DNA from 4 places in the Pseudomonas iranensis genome. Region 1 is predicted to be linked to each of the others. Evidence: predicted binding sites of a transcription regulator. Region 1 holds the regulator's gene; each other region holds the start of a gene.
The links. The regulator sigma-54, encoded in region 1, starts transcription at its own class of promoters, with help from an activator protein. The targets are predictions, from matches to a motif close to ANTGGCATNNANNTTGCTNT.
Positions count from the first base shown of each region.

Region 2: a site for sigma-54 is predicted at 2,152-2,171, ahead of flgB (flagellar basal body rod protein FlgB). Genes of this name have one in related genera too.
Region 3: a site for sigma-54 is predicted at 1,962-1,981, ahead of flhA (flagellar biosynthesis protein FlhA). Genes of this name have one in related genera too.
Region 4: a site for sigma-54 is predicted at 2,081-2,100, ahead of HU724_RS24060 (pilin). Genes of this name have one in related genera too.

Region 1 is NZ_CP077092.1:1,188,307-1,193,529, forward strand. It holds gene HU724_RS05170 (HPr family phosphocarrier protein) at 1-85, opposite strand, end outside; gene rapZ (RNase adapter RapZ) at 101-958, opposite strand; gene ptsN (PTS IIA-like nitrogen regulatory protein PtsN) at 961-1,425, opposite strand; gene hpf (ribosome hibernation-promoting factor, HPF/YfiA family) at 1,438-1,746, opposite strand; gene HU724_RS05190 (RNA polymerase factor sigma-54) at 1,820-3,310, opposite strand; gene lptB (LPS export ABC transporter ATP-binding protein) at 3,477-4,202, opposite strand; gene lptA (lipopolysaccharide transport periplasmic protein LptA) at 4,202-4,747, opposite strand; gene lptC (LPS export ABC transporter periplasmic protein LptC) at 4,734-5,223, opposite strand, start outside.
Region 2 is NZ_CP077092.1:4,731,175-4,736,397, reverse strand. It holds gene HU724_RS21280 (chemotaxis protein CheV) at 35-967, shown strand; gene cheR (protein-glutamate O-methyltransferase CheR) at 1,014-1,841, shown strand; gene flgB (flagellar basal body rod protein FlgB) at 2,212-2,622, shown strand; gene flgC (flagellar basal body rod protein FlgC) at 2,626-3,069, shown strand; gene flgD (flagellar hook assembly protein FlgD) at 3,085-3,813, shown strand; gene flgE (flagellar hook protein FlgE) at 3,845-5,179, shown strand.
Region 3 is NZ_CP077092.1:1,906,331-1,911,553, reverse strand. It holds gene flhA (flagellar biosynthesis protein FlhA) at 1-1,902, opposite strand, end outside; gene HU724_RS08465 (DUF6124 family protein) at 2,524-2,883, shown strand; gene HU724_RS27735 (YncE family protein) at 3,011-3,274, opposite strand; gene HU724_RS08455 (cytochrome D1 domain-containing protein) at 3,271-3,774, opposite strand; gene HU724_RS08450 (hypothetical protein) at 3,848-4,270, opposite strand; gene HU724_RS08445 (hypothetical protein) at 4,621-5,223, shown strand, end outside.
Region 4 is NZ_CP077092.1:5,345,557-5,350,779, reverse strand. It holds gene HU724_RS24070 (type II secretion system F family protein) at 1-217, opposite strand, end outside; gene pilB (type IV-A pilus assembly ATPase PilB) at 220-1,920, opposite strand; gene HU724_RS24060 (pilin) at 2,147-2,584, shown strand; gene HU724_RS24055 (BON domain-containing protein) at 2,881-3,234, shown strand; gene HU724_RS24050 (DUF2845 domain-containing protein) at 3,499-3,798, opposite strand; gene HU724_RS24045 (DUF748 domain-containing protein) at 3,795-5,223, opposite strand, start outside.

The DNA.
Region 1 (5,223 bases):
ACTGACCGGCCACGCCGACGAATTTGGCCGATGCCCGAGCATGCAGACCCAGCTTATTGATGATTTCGATTTCACGAGCAGGCATCGCGGTGTGAATCCTTTAGGTGAGGTCGCGGTGGCGAACCTGGACGTTCTTCAGGGTTTTCTGCAGGGCCTGGCCCAGACGTTCGGTCAGGTAGACGGAGCGGTGGTGCCCGCCGGTGCAGCCGATGGCAATGGTCACGTAGGCGCGGTTGCTGGCGGCGAAACGTGGCAGCCACTTGTTCAGGTAGGCGTAGATGTCCTGATACATTTCTTCGACATCCGGCTGCTGCGCCAGATACTCGGCCACCGGTGCATCAAGGCCCGATTGCGCGCGCAGCTCCGGTTTCCAGTACGGATTGGGCAGGCAGCGCACATCGAAGACCAGATCGGCATCGACCGGCATGCCGCGCTTGAAGCCAAATGACTCAACCAGAAACGCCGTGCCGGGCTCAGGCTGATTCAACAGGCGCAACTTCAGGGTATCGCGCAGTTGATACAGATTCAGGCTGGTGGTGTTGATTTTCAGGTCAGCCAGATCGGCGATCGGGCCGAGCAGGGCGGTTTCATCGTGAATCGCCTCGGCCAGCGAGCGATTGGCGTTGCTCAGCGGGTGACGACGACGGGTCTCGGAAAAACGCTTGAGCAAGGTTTCTTCGTCGGCGTCCAGGTACAACACATCGCACTTGATATGCTTGGCACGCACGTCTTCGAGCAATTCGGGAAAGCGTGACAGATGGCTGGGCAGGTTGCGTGCATCGATCGACACGGCGACCAGCGGCTGCGCCAGCTCCGTGTGAATCAGCGCACGCTCGGCCAGTTCCGGCAGCAAACCGGCCGGCAGATTGTCGATGCAGTAGTAGCCGTTGTCCTCAAGGACATTCAGGGCGGTACTTTTACCCGAGCCCGAACGGCCACTGACAATGATCAAACGCATGATTAGTGCCCGTTCTGCTCGTCCACTACAACCTGGTACAAGGCTTCGTTGCTCGGAGCGCTGCGCAGTTTTTCGCGCACTTCCTTGCGGTCGAGCATGCTGGCGATCTGGCGCAGTAATTCCAGATGCGCATCGGTCGCGGCTTCCGGGACCAGCAGCACGAACAGCAGGTCCACCGGGGCGCCGTCGATGGCGTCGAAATCGATCGGGGCTTCGAGGTGCAACAGGGCACTCACTGGCCCCGCGCAGCCCTTGAGGCGGCAGTGGGGAATGGCGATGCCGTTGCCAAAACCGGTGGAACCGAGTTTTTCACGGGCGATCAGCGCCTCGAAGACATCCTGCATCGCCAGATCCGGTACTTCGCGGTGGATCAGGTTGGCAATCTGTTCGAGGGCTTTTTTCTTGCTGCCGCCCGGCGCGTTCACTTGGGAACGGCCGGGGGTCAGGATGGTTTCAAGTCGGATCATGGGATAGGGGTGTTAACGACCGGTCGCGCCCTGGAGGAGGCTCTGGGTCTTTTCCTTATGCTTTTTGAGTTGGCGATCCAGCTTGTCGGTGAGTGAGTCGATCGCAGCATACATGTCGGTATCTTCTGCGTTGGCGACCACTTCGCTGCCGGGGATATGCAAGGTGGCTTCGATCTTCTGCTTCAGCTTTTCGACGCACATCGTGACCTGCACGTTGGTGATCTTGTCGAAATGTCGCTCCAGTCGTTGGAGTTTTTCCTCGATGTAGGAACGCAGAGGTTGGGTCACTTCCAGTTGGTGTCCACTGATGTTGACTTGCATACAGCTTCTCCTTCGTTGCCAGTGCATAAAGCGGCAGGCCGAAAAGCCTGCCACTGGAACGCTGTAACGTGGCTTACATCAACCGCTTGCGTTCGCTCGAAGGCGCGATTCCGAGGGATTCGCGGTACTTGGCGACGGTGCGGCGAGCCACCTGAATGCCTTGTGCCTCCAGTAAACCAGCGATCTTGCTGTCACTCAACGGCTTTTTCTGATTTTCCGCAGCGACCAGTTTTTTGATGATCGCGCGGATCGCCGTGGACGAGCATTCGCCGCCTTCGGCGGTGCTGACGTGGCTGGAGAAAAAGTATTTCAGCTCATAAATACCGCGCGGGGTATGCATGAATTTTTGCGTGGTCACCCGGGAAATCGTCGATTCGTGCATGCCGACCGCTTCGGCGATGTCATGCAATACCAACGGCTTCATCGCTTCGTCGCCGTATTCGAGGAAACCGCGCTGATGTTCGACGATCTGCGTGGCCACTTTCATCAGGGTTTCGTTGCGGCTCTGCAGGCTCTTGATGAACCAGCGGGCTTCCTGCAATTGATTACGCATGAAGGTGTTGTCGGCGCTGGTGTCGGCACGCTTCACAAAACCGGCGTATTGGGCGTTGACGCGAAGGCGGGGCACCGATTCCTGGTTCAGCTCGACCAGCCAGCGCTCGTTGTCCTTGCGCACGATCACATCGGGAATGACGTATTCGGCTTCGGTCGACTCGATCTGCGAGCCCGGACGCGGATTGAGACTCTGCACCAGTTCGATGACCTGGCGCAGCTCGTCTTCCTTGAGCTTCATCCGGCGCATCAACTGGCTGTAATCGCGGCTGCCGAGCAGGTCGATGTAATCGGCGACGAGGCGCTTGGCCTCGGCCAACCACGGTGTTTTGGCTGGCAACTGGCGAAGTTGCAGCAGCAGGCATTCGCTGAGGTTGCGGGCGCCGATACCGGCGGGCTCGAATTGCTGGATGCGATGCAGGACGGCTTCGATCTCGTCGAGCTCGATGTCCAGTTCAGGATCGAACGCTTCAAGAATTTCTTCGAGTGTTTCGTCCAGATAGCCCTGATTGTTGATGCAGTCGATCAGGGTGACGGCGATCAGGCGATCGGTGTCGGACATCGGCGCCAGGTTCAGTTGCCAGAGCAGATGGCTCTGCAGGCTCTCGCCGGCGGACGTGCGGGTGGTGAAATCCCACTCATCGTCATCGCTGCTCGGCAGGCTACTGGCGCTGGTCTGGTAGACGTCTTCCCAGGCGGTATCTACTGGCAGTTCGTTGGGGATGCGCTCGTTCCATTCGCCATCCTCGAGGTTGTCCACCGTCGGGGCGGTTTCCTGGTAGGAGGGTTCCTGGATTTCGGCGGGCTTCTGTTCGGCGTTGTCGGCCAGAGGATCGGCGTTGTCGAAGTCGTCGCCTTCTTCCTGGCGCTCGAGCATCGGATTGGATTCCAGAGCCTCCTGGATCTCCTGTTGCAGGTCCAGGGTCGACAATTGGAGCAGGCGGATGGCCTGTTGCAGCTGCGGTGTCATCGTCAGCTGCTGGCCCATTCTCAAGACTAGCGATGGTTTCATGGCAGGGGCTTAACACCTTATTCGCCGGCGCTTTGCGCCATCCACTACAGGGCGCCGAAGCGCCAAACTTAAGCAAATTATATGCCTGAAACTGAAGTGTTTGCCTAGAGCGCTGTAACAATTAAAGCGGATAAATGCGCCTTGAATCGATACAGCGCTGTCGCGCTTACAGGCGGAACTCGTGACCCAGATACACTTCCTTGACCAGATCGTTGGCCAGGATGGTTTCGGCATCACCTTCGGCGATCAGTTGACCGTCGTTGACGATGTAAGCGGTTTCGCAGATATCCAGGGTTTCACGGACGTTGTGGTCGGTGATCAGCACACCGATGCCCTTGGCCTTGAGGTGATGGATGATCTGCTTGATGTCGCCGACCGAGATCGGGTCGACACCGGCGAACGGTTCGTCGAGCAGGATGAATTTCGGCGCAGTGGCCAGGGCACGAGCGATTTCCACCCGGCGGCGCTCACCACCGGACAGGCTCATGCCGAGGTTGTCGCGGATGTGGCTGATGTGGAATTCCTGCAGCAGGCTTTCCAGCTCCTTGCGACGACCGGCCTTGTCGAGCTCCGGGCGTGTCTCGAGGATCGCCATGATGTTGTCGGCGACCGACAGTTTGCGGAAGATCGACGCTTCTTGCGGCAGATAGCCGATACCGGCCTTGGCGCGGCCGTGCATAGGCTGATGGCTGACGTCCAGATCATCGATCAGCACGCGGCCCTGATCCGCCTGCACCAGGCCGACGATCATGTAGAAGCACGTGGTCTTGCCGGCGCCGTTCGGGCCGAGCAAGCCGACGATCTGCCCGCTGTCGATCGACAGGCTGACGTCACGCACGACCTGGCGGCTTTTATAGGCCTTGGCCAGGTGCTGAGCTTTCAGAGTTGCCATTACTGGGATTTCTCTTCGGTTTTCTTCTTCGGCTGGATCACCATGTCGATGCGCGGACGCGATTCGGTGACCTTGCTGCCCGTGGCGCGACCGGCGCTGGCCAGTTTCTTCACGGTGTCGTAGACGATTTTTTCGCCCTGGGTGACGTTGTTATCCTTGTCGATAACCTTGGCCTTGTCGATCAGCACTACCCGGTTCTGCTGGGCGTGGTATTGAATCGTCACGCCGTAGCCCTTGACCGGGTTGGCGTCGCCCTGGGTCTGCAGCTGCTCGAAGTAAGCAAGGTTGCCCACCGAGGTCACCACGTCGATGTCGCCATTGGGCGCGCGCGTCATGGTCACGGTATTGCCTTTGACGATCATCGAACCCTGGGTAATGATCACGTCACCTTTATAGGTGGCGATGCCATTCTTGTCGTCCAGTTGCGCGTCGTCGGCCTGAATGCGGATAGGCTGCTGCTGATCGTTCGGCAGGGACCAGGCGCTCGCGCTTCCCAGTGCTGCGCCCAGACTGAGCAAAATAGGGAGGGTTTTAACGAGCCTCATACTGTCCTCTTACGTTCGATTGCAGGTGTATCCTGCTGTCCTTCAGGTACGCTTTCATTCCGACGCCAGTCGATACACCGCCAGCGCCCTCGATTCTAACGGGTTGCGCAGTCTGCGCATATTCCTGCTGCGGGAACACGGTCATGCGGGTGCTGGTGATCAGGGTGCCGCGCTGTTTCTCGTCGGTGCGCTGTACGCGTACCGAGTCGATCAATTCCACTTCGGTACCGCCGGAATTCACTTCGCCGCGCTCACTGGTCACGTGCCACGGGAAGTCGGTGCCGCGATACATGTTCAAATCAGGCTTGGTCACCAGGGTGACATCGGTAGCCTTGACGTGCTCGGCCTTGTCGGAAGTCATCTCGTACTGCACCTTGCCGTCCGGCAGGTACTGAATGGTATGCGTGTTGGTCGCGTACCAGTCGATCGGATTCTCGGCAGCCGAAACCGGTGGCTTGTCGAGGAAGCGTTCCGGG
Region 2 (5,223 bases), 2.5 Mb from region 1:
CAACAACACTTGGCGTTGGTGTAGGAGTCTGGGCATGGCTGGTGTAATGGATTCGGTGAACCAGCGCACGCAACTGGTAGGGCAGAATCGCCTCGAGCTGCTGTTGTTCCGTCTCGACGGGCCGCAGCTCTACGGGATCAACGTGTTCAAGGTACGGGAAGTGTTGCAATGCCCGTCCCTGACGTTGATGCCCAAATCCAGTCCTGTCGTGTGCGGGGTAGCGAATATACGGGGAGCGACCATTCCGATCCTGGATCTGGCAATGGCAACGGGCTCCGGTGCGTTGAAAGACAAGAACAGTCCGTTCGTGATCATCACGGAGTACAACACCAAGACCCAGGGTTTCCTGGTCCGCTCGGTGGAGCGCATCGTCAACATGAACTGGGAAGAGATCCATCCGCCACCCAAGGGTACCGGTCGCGATCACTACCTGACCGCTGTGACCCGGGTCGACAATCAGTTGGTCGAAATCATCGACGTCGAGAAGGTACTGGCCGAAGTCGCGCCGACGCCGGAAGCGATTTCGGTGGGCGTGGTCGATGTCGAGACGCAGACCAAGGCATTGTCGCTGCGGGTGCTGACGGTCGATGACTCGTCGGTGGCGCGCAAGCAGGTCACCCGTTGTCTGCAGACCATCGGTGTCGAAGTGGTGGCGCTGAACGACGGCAAGCAGGCGCTGGATTACCTGCGCAAGCTGGTCGACGAGGGCAAGAAGCCGGAAGAAGAGTTCCTGATGATGATTTCCGACATCGAGATGCCGGAGATGGACGGGTACACCCTGACGGCGGAAATCCGCGGCGACGCACGCATGCAAAAGCTCCATATCATCCTGCATACTTCGTTGTCGGGGGTATTCAATCAGGCGATGGTGAAGAAAGTCGGTGCTGATGACTTCCTGGCCAAATTCCGTCCTGATGACCTCGCATCCCGGGTAGTCGACCGGATCAAAGCAGCAGATATCAGCTAGGGGCCTTCTGCCCCTGGCGGTCAACACGATTTAAGAGGCGGCATCATTGTCTACGGGTAATTTGGATTTCGAACAGTTCCGGGTCTTCCTGGAAAAAGCCTGTGGCATTCTGCTCGGTGAAAACAAGCAGTATCTGGTCTCGAGCCGTCTCAACAAACTGATGGAGCAGCAAGGCATCAAGTCCCTGGGTGAGCTGGTACAGCGCATCCAGACCCAGCCGCGCAGCGGTTTGCGCGAGCAGGTGGTCGATGCCATGACGACCAACGAAACCCTGTGGTTTCGCGACACCTATCCGTTTGAAGTCTTGAAGAACAAGGTACTGCCGGAAGCGATCAAGGCCAGCCCCAACCAGCGTCTGCGGATCTGGTCGGCGGCCTGCTCGTCGGGACAGGAACCGTACTCGCTGTCGATGTCGATCGACGAGTTCGAGCGCAGCAACCTGGGTCAGTTGAAGATGGGTGTGCAGATCGTTGCCACTGATCTGTCGGGCCTGATGCTCAACAACTGCAAGACCGGCGAGTACGACAGCCTGGCGATCGGTCGCGGTCTGTCGCCGGAACGCCTGCAACGCTACTTCGACCCGAAAGGGCCGGGGCGCTGGGTGGTCAAGGCGCCGATCAAGAGCCGGGTGGAATTCCGCTCGTTCAACCTGCTCGACAGTTACGCAGCGCTGGGCAAGTTCGACATCGTGTTCTGTCGCAACGTGCTGATCTACTTCTCTGCCGAAGTGAAGAAAGACATCCTGTTGCGCATTCACAGCACGTTGAAGCCGGGCGGATATCTGTTCCTTGGCGCTTCGGAAGCGCTGAACGGTTTGCCGGATCATTACCAGATGGTTCAGTGCAGCCCGGGGATTATTTACAAGGCGAAGTAAGCGGTTTGCGGCGGTACAAAAAACGGGAGGCCCCAAAAGGCCTGCCGTTTTTTTGTGCCCGAATTATTTCCACGAACACCACGAACCCCCTGTGGGAGCGAGCCTGCTCGCGAAAGCGGTCTGTCCATAAGACAGTTGGCGCCTGACACGCCGCCTTCGCGAGCAGGCTCGCTCCCACAGGGATCTGCGCTGACCTGGCAAGGACGGCAAGCGGCAGAAAAGCGGCATCCGGCGGTAACCGGTTGCCGCTTTTCTGGCATTGCCGCTTAGCCTGTTTGGCGCAAAGCCCCGGAATACGGGGGTTCTTCCATTTGGCACGGCGCTTGCTAAAGCTCAGTTACGAAAAACCGGTCACCTGAAGGTTCCCGACATGAGCATCAGCTTCGACAAAGCGCTGGGCATTCACGAAAAGGCATTGGGCTTCCGCGCCCAGCGTGCCGAAGTACTGGCCAACAACATCGCCAACGCCGACACCCCGAACTACAAGGCGCGGGATCTGGATTTCTCCAAAGTGCTCGAAGCACAGACCGAGAAGACCAAGACCGGCGGCCACTTTGCCCTGAACATGACCAACAGCCGGCACATCGAGGCTGAAGGGCTGGGCAATGGCGACGAGTCGCTGATGTATCGCACGCCGATGCAGCCTTCGATCGACCAGAACACCGTCGACGCTCAACTGGAACAGTCGAACTACGCGGAAAACGCCGTCGGCTTCCAGGCCAGCTTCACCTTGCTCAACAGCAAATTCAAAGGGCTGGTGTCAGCCCTGCGCGGAGAATAATCCATGTCCCTGTCCAGCGTTTTCAACATTGCCGGCAGCGGCATGAGCGCGCAGACCACACGCCTGAACACCGTGGCCTCGAACATCGCCAACGCCGAAACCGTTTCGTCGAGCATCGACCAGACCTACCGCGCGCGCCATCCGGTATTCGCCACCATGTTCCAGGGCGGCCAGGCCGGCGGCAGCAATTCGCTGTTCCAGAACCAGGACGCGGCCGGGCAGGGCGTGCAGGTACTCGGCGTTGTCGAAGACCAGAGCAACCTCGAAGCGCGCTACGAGCCGAACCATCCGGCCGCCGACGCCAAGGGCTACGTCTACTACCCGAACGTCAACGTGGTGGAAGAAATGGCTGACATGATTTCCGCGAGCCGCTCGTTCCAGACCAACGCGGAAATGATGAACACCGCCAAAACCATGATGCAGAAGGTACTGACCCTCGGTCAGTAATAAGGGGCGACTGCCATGAGCGTTACGGATACCACCAGCAGCCTGAGCATGAACGACATCTTGGCCAACTCATCGAAGAAGGCCAGCAGCACTACGTCAGGCGGCATCGCTTCGGCGACCAACAGTGCCACCGGCGGCCAGGCGCTGGGCAAGGATGCTTTCCTGCAACTGCTGGTCACCCAGCTGAAAAACCAGAACCCGCTCGACCCGCAGGACAACAGCGCGTTCGTTGCGCAACTGGCGCAGTTCAGCAGCCTTGAAGGCATTACCACGCTGAACTCCACCGTCAGCGGCCTTGCCGGCAACTACAACTCGTCGCAGGCATTGCAAGCGTCGTCGCTGGTCGGTCGCAACGTGATCGTGCAGACCAACACCGCCCAGCTCGATGACCCGAGCAAAGGCCTGACCGGTTCGGTCACCGTGCCGTCGTCGATTGCCGGCGGCACCGTGACCATCACCGACAAGGACGGCAAAACCGTGCGCACCATCGACCTGGGCAGCCGCGCTGCCGGCGATGCCAGCTTCACTTGGGACGGCAAGGACACAGCCGGCACCGTGGTTCCGGTCGGCACTTACACGTTCAAGGCCAACGCCCCGATCAACGGCACCGCGACCGATCTGGCGACCTACCTGCCAGCGACCGTCAACAGCGTGACGATCAGCCAGACCGGTGGCGAGCTGATGCTCAACCTGGCCGGCAAGGGCACCGTTGCCCTGTCCAAAGTACAAACCATTGGTATATAGAGCCGACTAACCCGGCACGAAGGAGTGGAACATGTCTTTTAACATCGGCCTTAGCGGTCTCTATGCCGCCAACAAACAACTCGACGTAACCGGCAACAACATCGCCAACGTCGCCACCGCCGGTTTCAAATCCTCGCGGGCAGAATTCGCAGACGTGTACTCGGCCACTCGTTTGGGTACCGGTACCAAAGTGATCGGCAACGGCGTGCGCCTGGCCAACGTTTCCCAGCAGTTCACCCAGGGTGACATCAACAACACTGGCAACGTGCTGGACATGGGCATCAACGGTTCCGGCTTCTTCACCATGAGCAACAACGGCTCAATCTCGTACACCCGTGCCGGTACGTTCAAGGTCGACGACCAAGGTTTCATTACCAATACCGACTACACCTCGCGTCTGCAGGGTTACGGTGTGGATGCCAATGGCAAGATCATCAACGGTGTGCTGACCGATTTGAAGATCGATACTTCGAACCTCGCGCCGAAATCCACTTCGGCGGTGACCTCGAGCATCAACCTGAATTCGTCGGCACCGAAAATCATCGATACTGGCGCCACTGCCGTCGTGTTCGATCCTTCCAAGCCTGAGACTTACACCAAGTCCTTCAGCACGCCGATCTATGACACTCAGGGCAACTCGCACGTCATGGATCAGTACATGGTCAAGACCGGCGACAACGTCTGGAAGGTCTACACTCTGGTTGATGGTCGCAACCCGGACGCTACCGGTACCAACCCTGTCACCACGCCGCCGGTGGCTTCGACGCTGACGTTCGACAGTTCAGGCAAACTGGTTCAGGTGAGCACGCCTAACCCGGCTGATCCGACTAACCCGATCATTAGCAGCGATCTCACGTTGAAAAACTGGGTGCCGGGCACCGTGACCAATGGCAACTTCACGCCTAATGGCGCAGCGGCGAACCCGAATGGCGTGACCATTTCCATGGCCAGCACCACCCAATACAACGCCGACACCTCACGCACGATCCCGACTCAGGATGGTTACGCTACCGGCCAGATCACCAACCTGACCATCGACGGCACCGGTACCCTGTTCGCTAACTTCAGCAACAACCAGAACAAGGCCATCGGCCAGGTCGCATTGGCCAGCTTCACTAACGAGCAAGGTCTGCAAGCTGTCGGCGGCACCAGTTGGAAGGAAACCTTTGCTTCGGGTATCCCGGGTTATGACGCTCCGGAAACCGGCACGCTGGGCTCCATTCAATCCAACTCGCTGGAGGAGTCGAACGTCAATCTGACCAATGAGCTGGTTGATCTGATCAAAGGCCAGAGCAACTATCAGGCGAACGCCAAGACCATTTCGACGCAGAGCACGATTATGCAGACCATTATTCAGATGACCTGATTCGGGTTTCTGACTGGTTTTTTGGGCCCCTCGGTTTTGAGGGG
Region 3 (5,223 bases), 720 kb from region 1:
AACGCCCTCTTCCGAGCCTTGTCCTGCCTTCTGCAGACTATTGAGCAATATCTGTTCCAACCTTGGTTCCAATGTGATTACAGGCAGCTCGGACTCAGTGCCTACAATGCTTTGGACGATTGCACGGGATACGCCGACCCGCACAGCGGCGACCAGCGCGGCGGTATCTTGACTCTTGGCAGCGTTGTTCGCGATCGCCTCGGCAATGCTGCGAATGTCGCGCACCGGCACGTGCTCGGCGAGCAGCGCTTGCAGGACCTTGAGCAACTGCGACAGCGAAACCACGCCCGGCACCAGCTCTTCCGCCAGTTTCGGCGAGCTCTTGGCCAGCAATTGCATGAGTTGCTGCACTTCCTCGTGGCCGATCAGCTCACTGGAGTGCTTGTACAGAATCTGGTTCAAGTGCGTGGCGACCACGGTGCTCGCATCGACCACGGTGTAGCCGAGCGATTGCGCCTGCGCACGCTGGCTGATTTCGATCCACACCGCCTCCAGGCCAAAAGCCGGATCTTTGGCGTTGATACCGTTGAGCGAACCGTAGACCTGGCCCGGGTTGATCGCCAGTTCGCGATCCGGGTAGATCTCGGCCTCGGCGAGGATCACGCCCATCAGCGTCAGGCGGTAAGCGCTCGGCGCCAGATCGAGGTTGTCGCGGATGTGCACGGTCGGCATCAAAAAGCCCAGATCCTGCGAGAGCTTCTTGCGCACACCCTTGATCCGCGCGAGCAATTGTCCACCCTGATTGCGGTCCACCAGCGGAATCAGGCGATAGCCGACTTCGAGGCCGATCATGTCGATCGGTGTGACGTCGTCCCAGCCCAGCTCTTTGGTTTCCATGGCCCGGGCTGGCGACGGCAGCAGTTCCTGCTGACGCTTGACCTCTTCCAGCGCCACAACCTTGGCGACGTTCTGCTTCTTCCAGAACAGGTATGCGCCGCCCGCAGCCAGCGCCGCCATGCTCAGGAAGGAGAAGTGCGGCATGCCTGGCACCAGGCCCATCACCGCCATCAAACCAGCGGCCACGGCCAGCGCTTTCGGCGAGGCGAACATCTGGCGGTTGATCTGCTTGCCCATGTCTTCCGAGCCGGAAGCACGGGTCACCATGATCGCCGCTGCTGTAGATAACAACAGTGATGGCAATTGCGCCACTAAACCGTCACCGATGGTCAGCAAGGCGTAAACCTTGCCCGCATCGCCGAAGCTCATGCCGTGCTGGAAGATACCAACCGCCATGCCGCCGATAAGGTTGATGAACAGAATCAGCAGGCCGGCGATCGCGTCACCACGGACGAACTTGCTGGCACCGTCCATCGAACCGTAGAACTCCGCCTCCTGGGCGACTTCCTGACGGCGCGACTTGGCTTGATTCTGGTCGATCAGGCCGGCGTTGAGGTCGGCGTCGATCGCCATTTGTTTGCCAGGCATCGCATCGAGGGTGAAACGCGCGCTCACCTCCGAAATCCGCCCGGCACCCTTGGTCACCACGACGAAGTTGATGATCATGAGGATCGCGAAGACCACGATACCGACCACGTAGTTACCGCCGATCACCACCTCACCGAAGGCCTGAATCACCTTACCGGCGGCGGCGTGGCCGTCCTGACCGTGGAGCATCACCACCCGCGTCGAGGCCACGTTCAACGCCAGACGCAGCAGCGTCGCCACCAGCAGAATGGTCGGGAACACCGCGAAATCCAGCGGCCGCAGCGCATACACGCAGACCAGCAGGACGACGATCGACAGAGCGATGTTGAAGGTAAAGAAGACGTCGAGCAGGAACGGCGGTACCGGCAACATCATCATCGCCAGCATGACCAGCAGCAGCAACGGCACGCCCAGATTGCCTCGACTGAGGTCGGCAACGTTGGTGCGTGCTGTATTGAATAACTGAGTGCGATCCACCGGTTTTCCCCGTTCCTTTAAAGCAAACTTTTGACGCCCCGAACGGACGCAGGGCGGCTATTGCAAGAAGCTTTCCAACTTTTGCCGGGGAATGAAATAGAGCGGTTTTACTTGGGATTGTCGGCTGATTGGGCTGGCCCCTTCGCGAGCAGGCTCGCTCCCACAGTTTGAATGCATTCCCAATCGGACATTTGGAATACGGCCCCTGTGGGAGCGAGCCTGCACGCGAAGAGGCCTTCGAATACGGCGCATTTTTTTCGATTTAAACGAAGCCGTTTAAAAGACACCTGCAGACACGGTCTCAAGGCTACAAATCCTTGCGCCATTGCCTACAGCCAAGCCAGAATCCGCCGGCTTGTGCACCTGGGGCCCGGGTTCTATTGTGGTCCGGTCGCTGACGAATCAGCGATCGGGTTTAGCGACTCGAACTCATGTCAAAGGTGCATCAGCGTTCCAGGCTTCGTTGCGGATCTGTATGTTCGCGATTTCGTCATGGTGGCTGTATGCGGGAGACCTTCGGGTCTGCCGGGTGCCTTTGACCGGTTCGCTAACCCGCGTACAGCCGCCACCCGTCCTGTTTAGCGACAGGTTGTAGCGGCTCCACTTCAAAGGAGCTTCACCATGATCAAACCAACACCCAACCCACCCGAATCCGACCCCACCTCCCCCTACGAATCCCTCGATTCAAAAAAACTCCACCAAGCCGCCGACCGCGCCCTCGACCACTACCTCTGCCCGCCCGGCTCCACCCCACCGCCGTTCAGCCCCCGCGCCATGTACGCCGTCACCGCCGACACAAAAAACGAAGACCTGCTGGCCAACGCCTGCGAAACCCTCGCCTCGGCCAAAACCATCGCCCAGGAATTCGCCGGACTGGTGAAACCATCCCAGCGCCGAACGCTGATGGGCATCGCGCAACTGTTCATGCTCGGGGAATTGGCGGTGAATCGGGTGCTGGATAATCTGGAGTTGCCGCAGTAGGTCGGCCCAATGATCGTTCCCACGCTCCCGCGTGGGAATGCAGCCCGGGACGCTCCGCGCCCCATCCAGAGCCGAGCGCTGAATCTTCCTGGATACATGCCTTTGCCGCGCGTGGGAACGATCCAGACTAAATTTTCATCACTGAAATCAAACCTCTATCAGCGGCGCCGACATAAAGGCGGCTACCATCCAAGCTGGCGACGATCGTATGAGGTTTGAATTGCAAAGGAATACTCCTGACGTCACTCGTCGCCGTATCGATCACTGAGAGCGTTTGACTGATCTGGTTGGTGACGAAAAAGACATTGCCATCCGGCTTAAAAACGATGTGGCTCGGCCACTCTCCCACTTCAATGGTGTTCTCTACTTTCTTTGTCGCCGTATTGATCACCGAGACAATGTCGCCATAACGCCGACACAGACCCAAGCGCCGTCGGGGCTGAAGGCCATACCGTTCGGACTGTCTCCAACCTCGATATTCGCCTCGACTCGATTCGTCGCTGTGTCGATTACAGAAACCGTTTCGGCTCTCAGGTTGCCAACGTAAACCCATTTGCCATCCGGGCTGCGGACCACCTTTTCCGCGTTCGTGCCGGTCGGGATCGTCGTCAGGGTCCGCCCCGTAGCGGTTTCAATAACGGAAACCGTGTCGCTTGAATAATTGCCGACATAAATCAGGGTTCCGTCCAGGCTGACAGCAACCCCTCTCGACTCGGTCACAGTGGCGAAACTTCTCAAGACCCGGTGCGTCGCCGTATCAATCACCGAGACAGTTGGTCGATCAAAGCTGACGACATAAGCACGGGTACCGTCAGTGCTGATAGCTATCTCAGCCGGGTTAAAACCGAGCGGGATATCCGCCAGAGTTTCATTTGTAGCCGTATCAATCACCGAAAACGTTTGGAGACCATAGCTTATACAATCGGGTACCGTCCGGGCTGATCTCCATTGCTCTGTGAGAACCTTAGAGGGGGATATCAGCGATCTGTGCCAACCCAGTAACCGTCACATCTGCCTTGGCGGTCTTATCACCACTGGAAGCGATCAAGGTGTAGGGACCGGGCACAGGCGCGCCTGTGATGCCGCCGACGCGAAGAATGCCGTCATCGTCGGTGATAAAGTCGCGCTTGCCACTGAGACCATTGGCGTATTTGAAGCCGTCCGGAATCGTCAGACTGACATGAGCATCGACAACTGGCGTATTGCTGCCGGAAGTCACGAGCAATGCAATATGCTTGAGCGGCCCACCCGGCGCAGCGGTATAGGGCCCATTGATGAACGTCGGCTCACCATACCTTTTTGAAGTGATCGTATAGGTGCGCTTTGGAAAGAGCACCGGAGTACCTGCGTTACAGGTATCCGGGGAACTCGAGGTCTGATTAGCCATGGGAGAGCGTCCTGTTCAGCATGAGTGTGGTACAGGCATTTACACTCCCGAACCGGAGATTTGTCTACTGTCAGAAATTACAGGTAGGCAGTTAAATCCGACGAATGGTAGCCCTCCACGCATCCAAAAATTCGTCTGACCGACCGATGCTCTGGGATCGGTTCAATCTTCCGAACGATTCCATGCGCTACACACCCCCGCCCCTGGCTTCGGCGTAATTATCGGACTGCCGCTCAAATAGCCACTCGTCGGAAACACGCCCCTACCTGTCAGGTTTGACAGGTGACTAAAAGACTTTTCTGGAACTACATATCTGCAAGCCAACCCGCAACGTAGCTTGGAGATTCATCATGGAATGCAAGCGTGAACCTAAAACCGTCCGGCTGTCCCCGCCCTATGCGCCTGAGATGATTGATTTGCAACCCGCCAATGAGAACTATCATGGCGGCGTATCCATTGCAGACGGAAAGGATGAGGCAGGATTCGAAATGATCATGCTTGCCTATCTCACTCAGCAAAAAAGCGATGGGGTCAGGCTTTATCTCAATGATGAGCTGGTAGCTAACACGACTATCAAAGAGGGAGAAGAAGCAGAAGACACATCGTTATTTATTCCGGCCGGACGTTTTCATTCACCTCTCAACAAGGTTCGCTTTGGTATCAAGCGCATCTCCCAGGATGAGGTGCCTACCCCGGAACTGAAGCTGCTCTACCATAGCCTTCCGCCCGGTGGCACGCCGCCGGTGCTGACACTCAAGGCCAGCCATACCAGTGTCGGTCCCGACGAAGCGGACAAGTTTTTTTTGACCGTTAGCTATAACAGAGTTAATTGGTACGACCGAATCCATGTGGACTGCGAAGGCTACCTTTTCAGGCATCAACTGATGCCTGAGACCACTTCGCCACTCCCACCCGTTCCAGCCAGTATCAATATCCCGATCCCCAGATCAGTG
Region 4 (5,223 bases), 1.9 Mb from region 1:
GGGTGAACAAGGCGATGTCCTGCGGTTTGATGCGTTTGCCCAAGGTCAGCAGGGAGGCGGACTTCTTGCGCACCTTGCCCGGGTTGATCCCCTGTTTGCGCAGCTGCGCCTTGATCAGTGCGGGGTTCTGCCCGCTCAACTCGCCGCTGACTTTACTGCCTTTGCGGTCGGTGCCTTCCCAGGCGTAAACGCTGACTTTCGCTGCCTTGACCGCCATGTTCAATCCTTGGTGACCCGGTTGATTTCCTCAAGGCTGGTGATGCCTTGCATCGCCTTGTGCAGCCCGGAAGTGCGCAGATCGGCGAAGCCGTCGCGGCGCATCTGAATGTCGATTTCCAGCGAATTGCCTTCCGCCATGATCAACCGTTGCAGGTCCGGTGTGTTCTTTACCACTTCATAAATCCCCACGCGTCCTTTGTAACCGCCGTTGCAGTGATCGCAACCGACCGGCTCGTAGATCGTGAAATGGCCGATGCGTTCCTCGGGGAAGCCTTCCTTGAGCAAGGTTTCGTGCGGGATTTCCAGCGGCCGCTTGCAGTGCGCGCACAATTTGCGCGCCAGACGCTGGGCGATGATCAGGCTGACCGAGGTGGCAATGTTGAAACCGGGAATGCCCATGTTGTGCAGGCGCGTGAGGGTTTCCGCCGCGCTGTTGGTGTGCAGGGTCGACAGCACCAGGTGGCCGGTCTGCGCGGCCTTGATCGCGATCTCGGCGGTTTCCAGATCGCGGATCTCGCCGACCATGATCACATCCGGGTCTTGACGCAGAAACGAGCGCAGCGCCTGGGCAAAGTCCAGCCCTTGGCGGGGATTGACGTTGACCTGATTGATGCCTTCCATGTTGATTTCCACCGGGTCTTCGGCGGTGGAAATATTGATGTCGACGGTGTTGAGGATGTTCAGCCCGGTGTACAGCGACACGGTTTTACCGGAACCGGTGGGGCCAGTGACCAGAATCATCCCTTGCGGCTGTTTCAGCGCGGCCAGGTACAAGGCCTTTTGCTCGGCTTCGTAACCCAAGGCGTCGATGCCCATTTGTGCACTGGACGGGTCGAGAATCCGGATCACCACTTTTTCGCCCCACAGGGTCGGCAAGGTGTTGACGCGAAAATCGATGGATTTGCTTTTCGACAGGCGCATCTTGATCCGCCCGTCCTGGGGTTTGCGTCGTTCGGAAATATCCAGACTGGCCATGACCTTCAGGCGAGCGGCAATACGCCCGGCCAACTGGATCGGCGGCTTGGCCACCTCGCGCAGCATGCCGTCGGTGCGCATGCGCACCCGGTAGTTTTTTTCGTAGGGTTCGAAGTGCAGGTCGGAAGAGCCGCTCTTGATCGCATCGAGCAGCATCTTGTGCACAAAACGTACGACCGGGGCGTCGTCGGCATCGAGGCCGCCGATCACGTCCTGTTTGTTGTCATCGATGGACTCGACGTCGAGGCCGTCGAGATCGACATCGGCCATTTCTTCCAGACCCGAGGCGTGGCTGTCGAAGAACTTGTCGATGGCGTCGCTGAGCTTGTCGTCCTCGACCAGAATCGCCTCGGTGCTCAGGCCGGTGCTGAACTGGATGTCGCTGATCGCCTGCTGATTGCTCGGGTCGGAAAGGCCCACGAACAATTTGTTGCCGCGCCGCCACAAGGGCAGGGCGCAGTGCTGACGAACCAGTTTTTCACTGACCAGGCCCTTGGGCTGAGTCTCCTTGTCGAGGCAGCTGAGATCGAGCAGGGCCATGCCGAAATGTTCGGAAGCGATCTCGGCAATTTGCCGGCTATTGACCAGTTTGTTGTGTACCAGGTAATTGACCAGCGAGACGCGATTGCGCTGGGCCTGCGCCCAGGATTGCCGGGCACTTGTTTCCGTGAGCAGTTCGGCCTGGACCAATTGCTTGGCCAGACCGCTCAGAGCGATGTCATTCATGGGGATTCCGCACGCTTGCCGTTCATGACTTATAGCCTAGTCAAGTGACAGCGCCAAACACGGCCGGTGCAGGTGACAAAAAGTGTCAGATAGTGCGGTTGCGGGTTGTAGGAAACGGCGCAGAAAATCGCGCGCGCCCAGCAGGCGGGGCCTGAAAGGCGTTGGCATGGGCTGTGCTGAGCCTTGTTCAGATCATGAGATTTCGACTCATGCATGGAGCGTGTCTATGAAAAAACAACAAGGTTTCACATTGATCGAGCTGCTGATCGTCGTGGCGATCATCGGCATTCTGGCGACTATCGCCCTGCCTCAGTATTCGAAGTATCAGGCGCGGTCGAAGGTTACGGCGGGGTTGGCGGAGATTAGTGCATTGAAAGTGCCGTTCGAGGACACGATCAATCAAGGCACAGCTCCAACTCTGGCCAACGTTGCCAATGGTGCGACTACTACCTCCAACTGTACGTTGGCAGTTACAGGCACAGCCGCGACTGGCGAAGGCACGCTTACCTGTACCCTGCTCAATGCACCAGGTCCGGTGTTAGGTAAAACCATTACGCTTTCTCGTTCCGGGGCGGCGACGGGGAATACCTCCGGTGTTTGGACGTGTGCGACGACGGTCAACTCTGATTATTCTCCGCGCGGTTGCACGGCCAGCGGTACGTAATCACAAAGGTGAATAATCAGAATGCCCCGCACTGCGGGGCATTTTCATATCCCGACACTTCACAAAAGCTCCAATAATTTCAGCAGCTTATGAACTTTCCAGAAAACCGCAACTTGCATGCGAAGATTGGGCGAGTCATGCATTTTGCATGAAAACGAAAATAGCCTGTTTTCGTAACTCGTTGTTTTTAAACGAATTGGCATGCCAGAAAAAGTTGGCACAGCGTTCGCAATATCTCCGGTAACCCTGCTGACAAGCGTTACAGCAGACTTCCAGTAAAAACAGGAGTTACTCGTATGAAGAAGTTCGCTATCACTGCCGCTGCTACCGCTCTGACCCTGACCATGGCTGGTGGCGCTTTCGCCCAGTCCGCTCAGGCTACCCAAGCGCCGATGGTTCTGGCTGCCGGTGAAGTTACCGAAATGAAACAAGATACCAGCGACACCTGGATCACCACCAAGGTCAAAGCTGACCTGGTTACCGAAAAAGGCATTCCAGGCACCGACATCAAAGTCGAAACCAACAAGGGTGTAGTTTCCCTGTCGTCGACCACTGCGGTAACCGAGTCGCAGAAAGAAGTCGCCGTAGGCATTGCCAAGAAAATCAAAGGCGTTAAAGCGGTCTCCGCTGACGGCCTGAAAGCCGAGTAAGGCAAGACTTCTCGCCTGAACCGGGAGAAGACGCGACAGACGGGCCGAGCAATACGTCTGCCGCAACTTTAGAGTTCATGCGAACGGTCACACGGATGTGACCATTACAGGCCCCGGCACTTGTGTCGGGGCCTGTTCTATTTTGGGCAATACCAATGTGGGAGCGAGCCTGCTCGCGAATGCGTAGTGTCAGCCGACAAGTTCGTCAGTAGACAGACCGTATTCGCGAGCAGGCTCGCTCCCACAGGGTGAATTTCGTAAGGCTTAGTTACCGCGTTTGCTGTTGATCTGCCGCAGGCGATTGCCTTCGAAGCGCAGGTATTGATACATGCCGTTGTTCGGGCCGTAGGTCCATTCCTCGACCTGAAACTCTTCGCGGCGATTGGCACTGCGCTTGTAGCCGAGCACGTCGCGACTGACCGGCTCGCCGCATTTTTGCTGCACCTCGCTGGCGCGGTCGCCGAGGCTGATCAACTGGCTGCCGCAGCGCAATGTATCCGAAGCCGACGCGTGGCCGGCGGCGCAGGTCAGAGCGAGCACAGCCAGCCAGTTACGCACGGTCATTCTGCATCCAGGTGCATTTGCGTGACCACGCGGCCATCGCTTTCGGCCTCGCCGAGGTTGGCGTCGATGAAGTACACGCGGTCATCTTCCAGCTTGCCCTTGTCGACCAGGTAATCCTTGATGGTGCTGGCGCGATCCTGGCCCAACTGTCGCAACAGCACCTCGCTGCCGCTCCAGAACGCGATCACGCCTTGGCGCATTTTTGCCGTGCGTTCTTCCTTGCCCAGGTCTTTCCATTCTGCCGGTGGCTGGGTTTTCAGGCGGGTGCGGTAAATCCCTTCGAGCAATGCGCCTTTCTCGCCTTCGGGTACTTGCAGCAGCGAGGCCTGGGCCGGGACTTTGTCGCCACGGCGCTGGAGCATCTTGTAGTAGTTGTATTGGTATTCGCGTTCCAGACGTTGCTCGGCGAGCAGTGGCCCATCACTGCTCTTCGCGGCAGTGCCTTCGATTTCCAGGCGCAGCGCCGGACGTTCCTTGAGCGCTTGCGACAGTTTCACCAGCGCCGCTTCGGCGTCTTTGCTCAGATCGCTGGAGCCCGGCGCGAAGGACACCGTGCCGAGGTCTTCGGAGCCGCCGCCACTGACCAGCCCGCCGATCATCTTGAACGGCGCGGCGGCGGCTTTGACGATCAGGTTGCGAAGGGTCTGCCAGACGATCGGCATCACGCTGAACTGTGGATTATTCAGGTCGCCGGTCACCGGTAATTCGATGGAGATCTTGCCGTCGACGTCCTTGAGCAGGGCGATCGCCAGTTTCAGCGGCAGACTCACTGCATCAGGGCTGTCGACCTTCTCGCCCAGTTGCAGCTGCTCGACGACGACTTTGTTCTCGGCTTTCAGTTGGCCCTTGGTGATCAGGTAGTGCAGATCGAGGTTGAGCCGGCCCTTGCGGATGCGGTAGCCGGCGAACTTGCCGGAGTAGGGCGTCAGGGTCGTCAGTTCGACGCGCTTGAAGCTGGTGGCGATGTCGAGGCTGGCCATCGGGTCGAACGGATTGACCGCACCCTTGATGGTCACCGGCGCATAACGGTCGACCTTGCCTTTGATGTCAACGCTGGCCGGTTTTGCCTGACGGCTGTCGATGGTGCCGATCTGACCGTTGAGCTGCTGCACGGCGGTGGCGAAATTCGGCGTCAGGCTGAAGTCGGCAAAGTTGGCCGAGCCGTCGTTGATCGCAATCGCACCGATGTGAATGCCCAGCGGTTTGTCCTTGCCGGCCGGTTTGGCTGCGGTGCTTTTTGCTCCGCTGTCGGCCGGTTGCGGGATCAGCAGGTCGTCGACGTTGGTGGTGCGATCGTCGTTGATCATGAAACGCACATACGGCTGCAACAGGTTGACCTTGTCGATCGACAGGCTGTCGCCGTGCTGATAATTGATGCCGTCGACCACCACTTGCTGCCATTTGAGGAAGTCGCGGGTCTTCAGC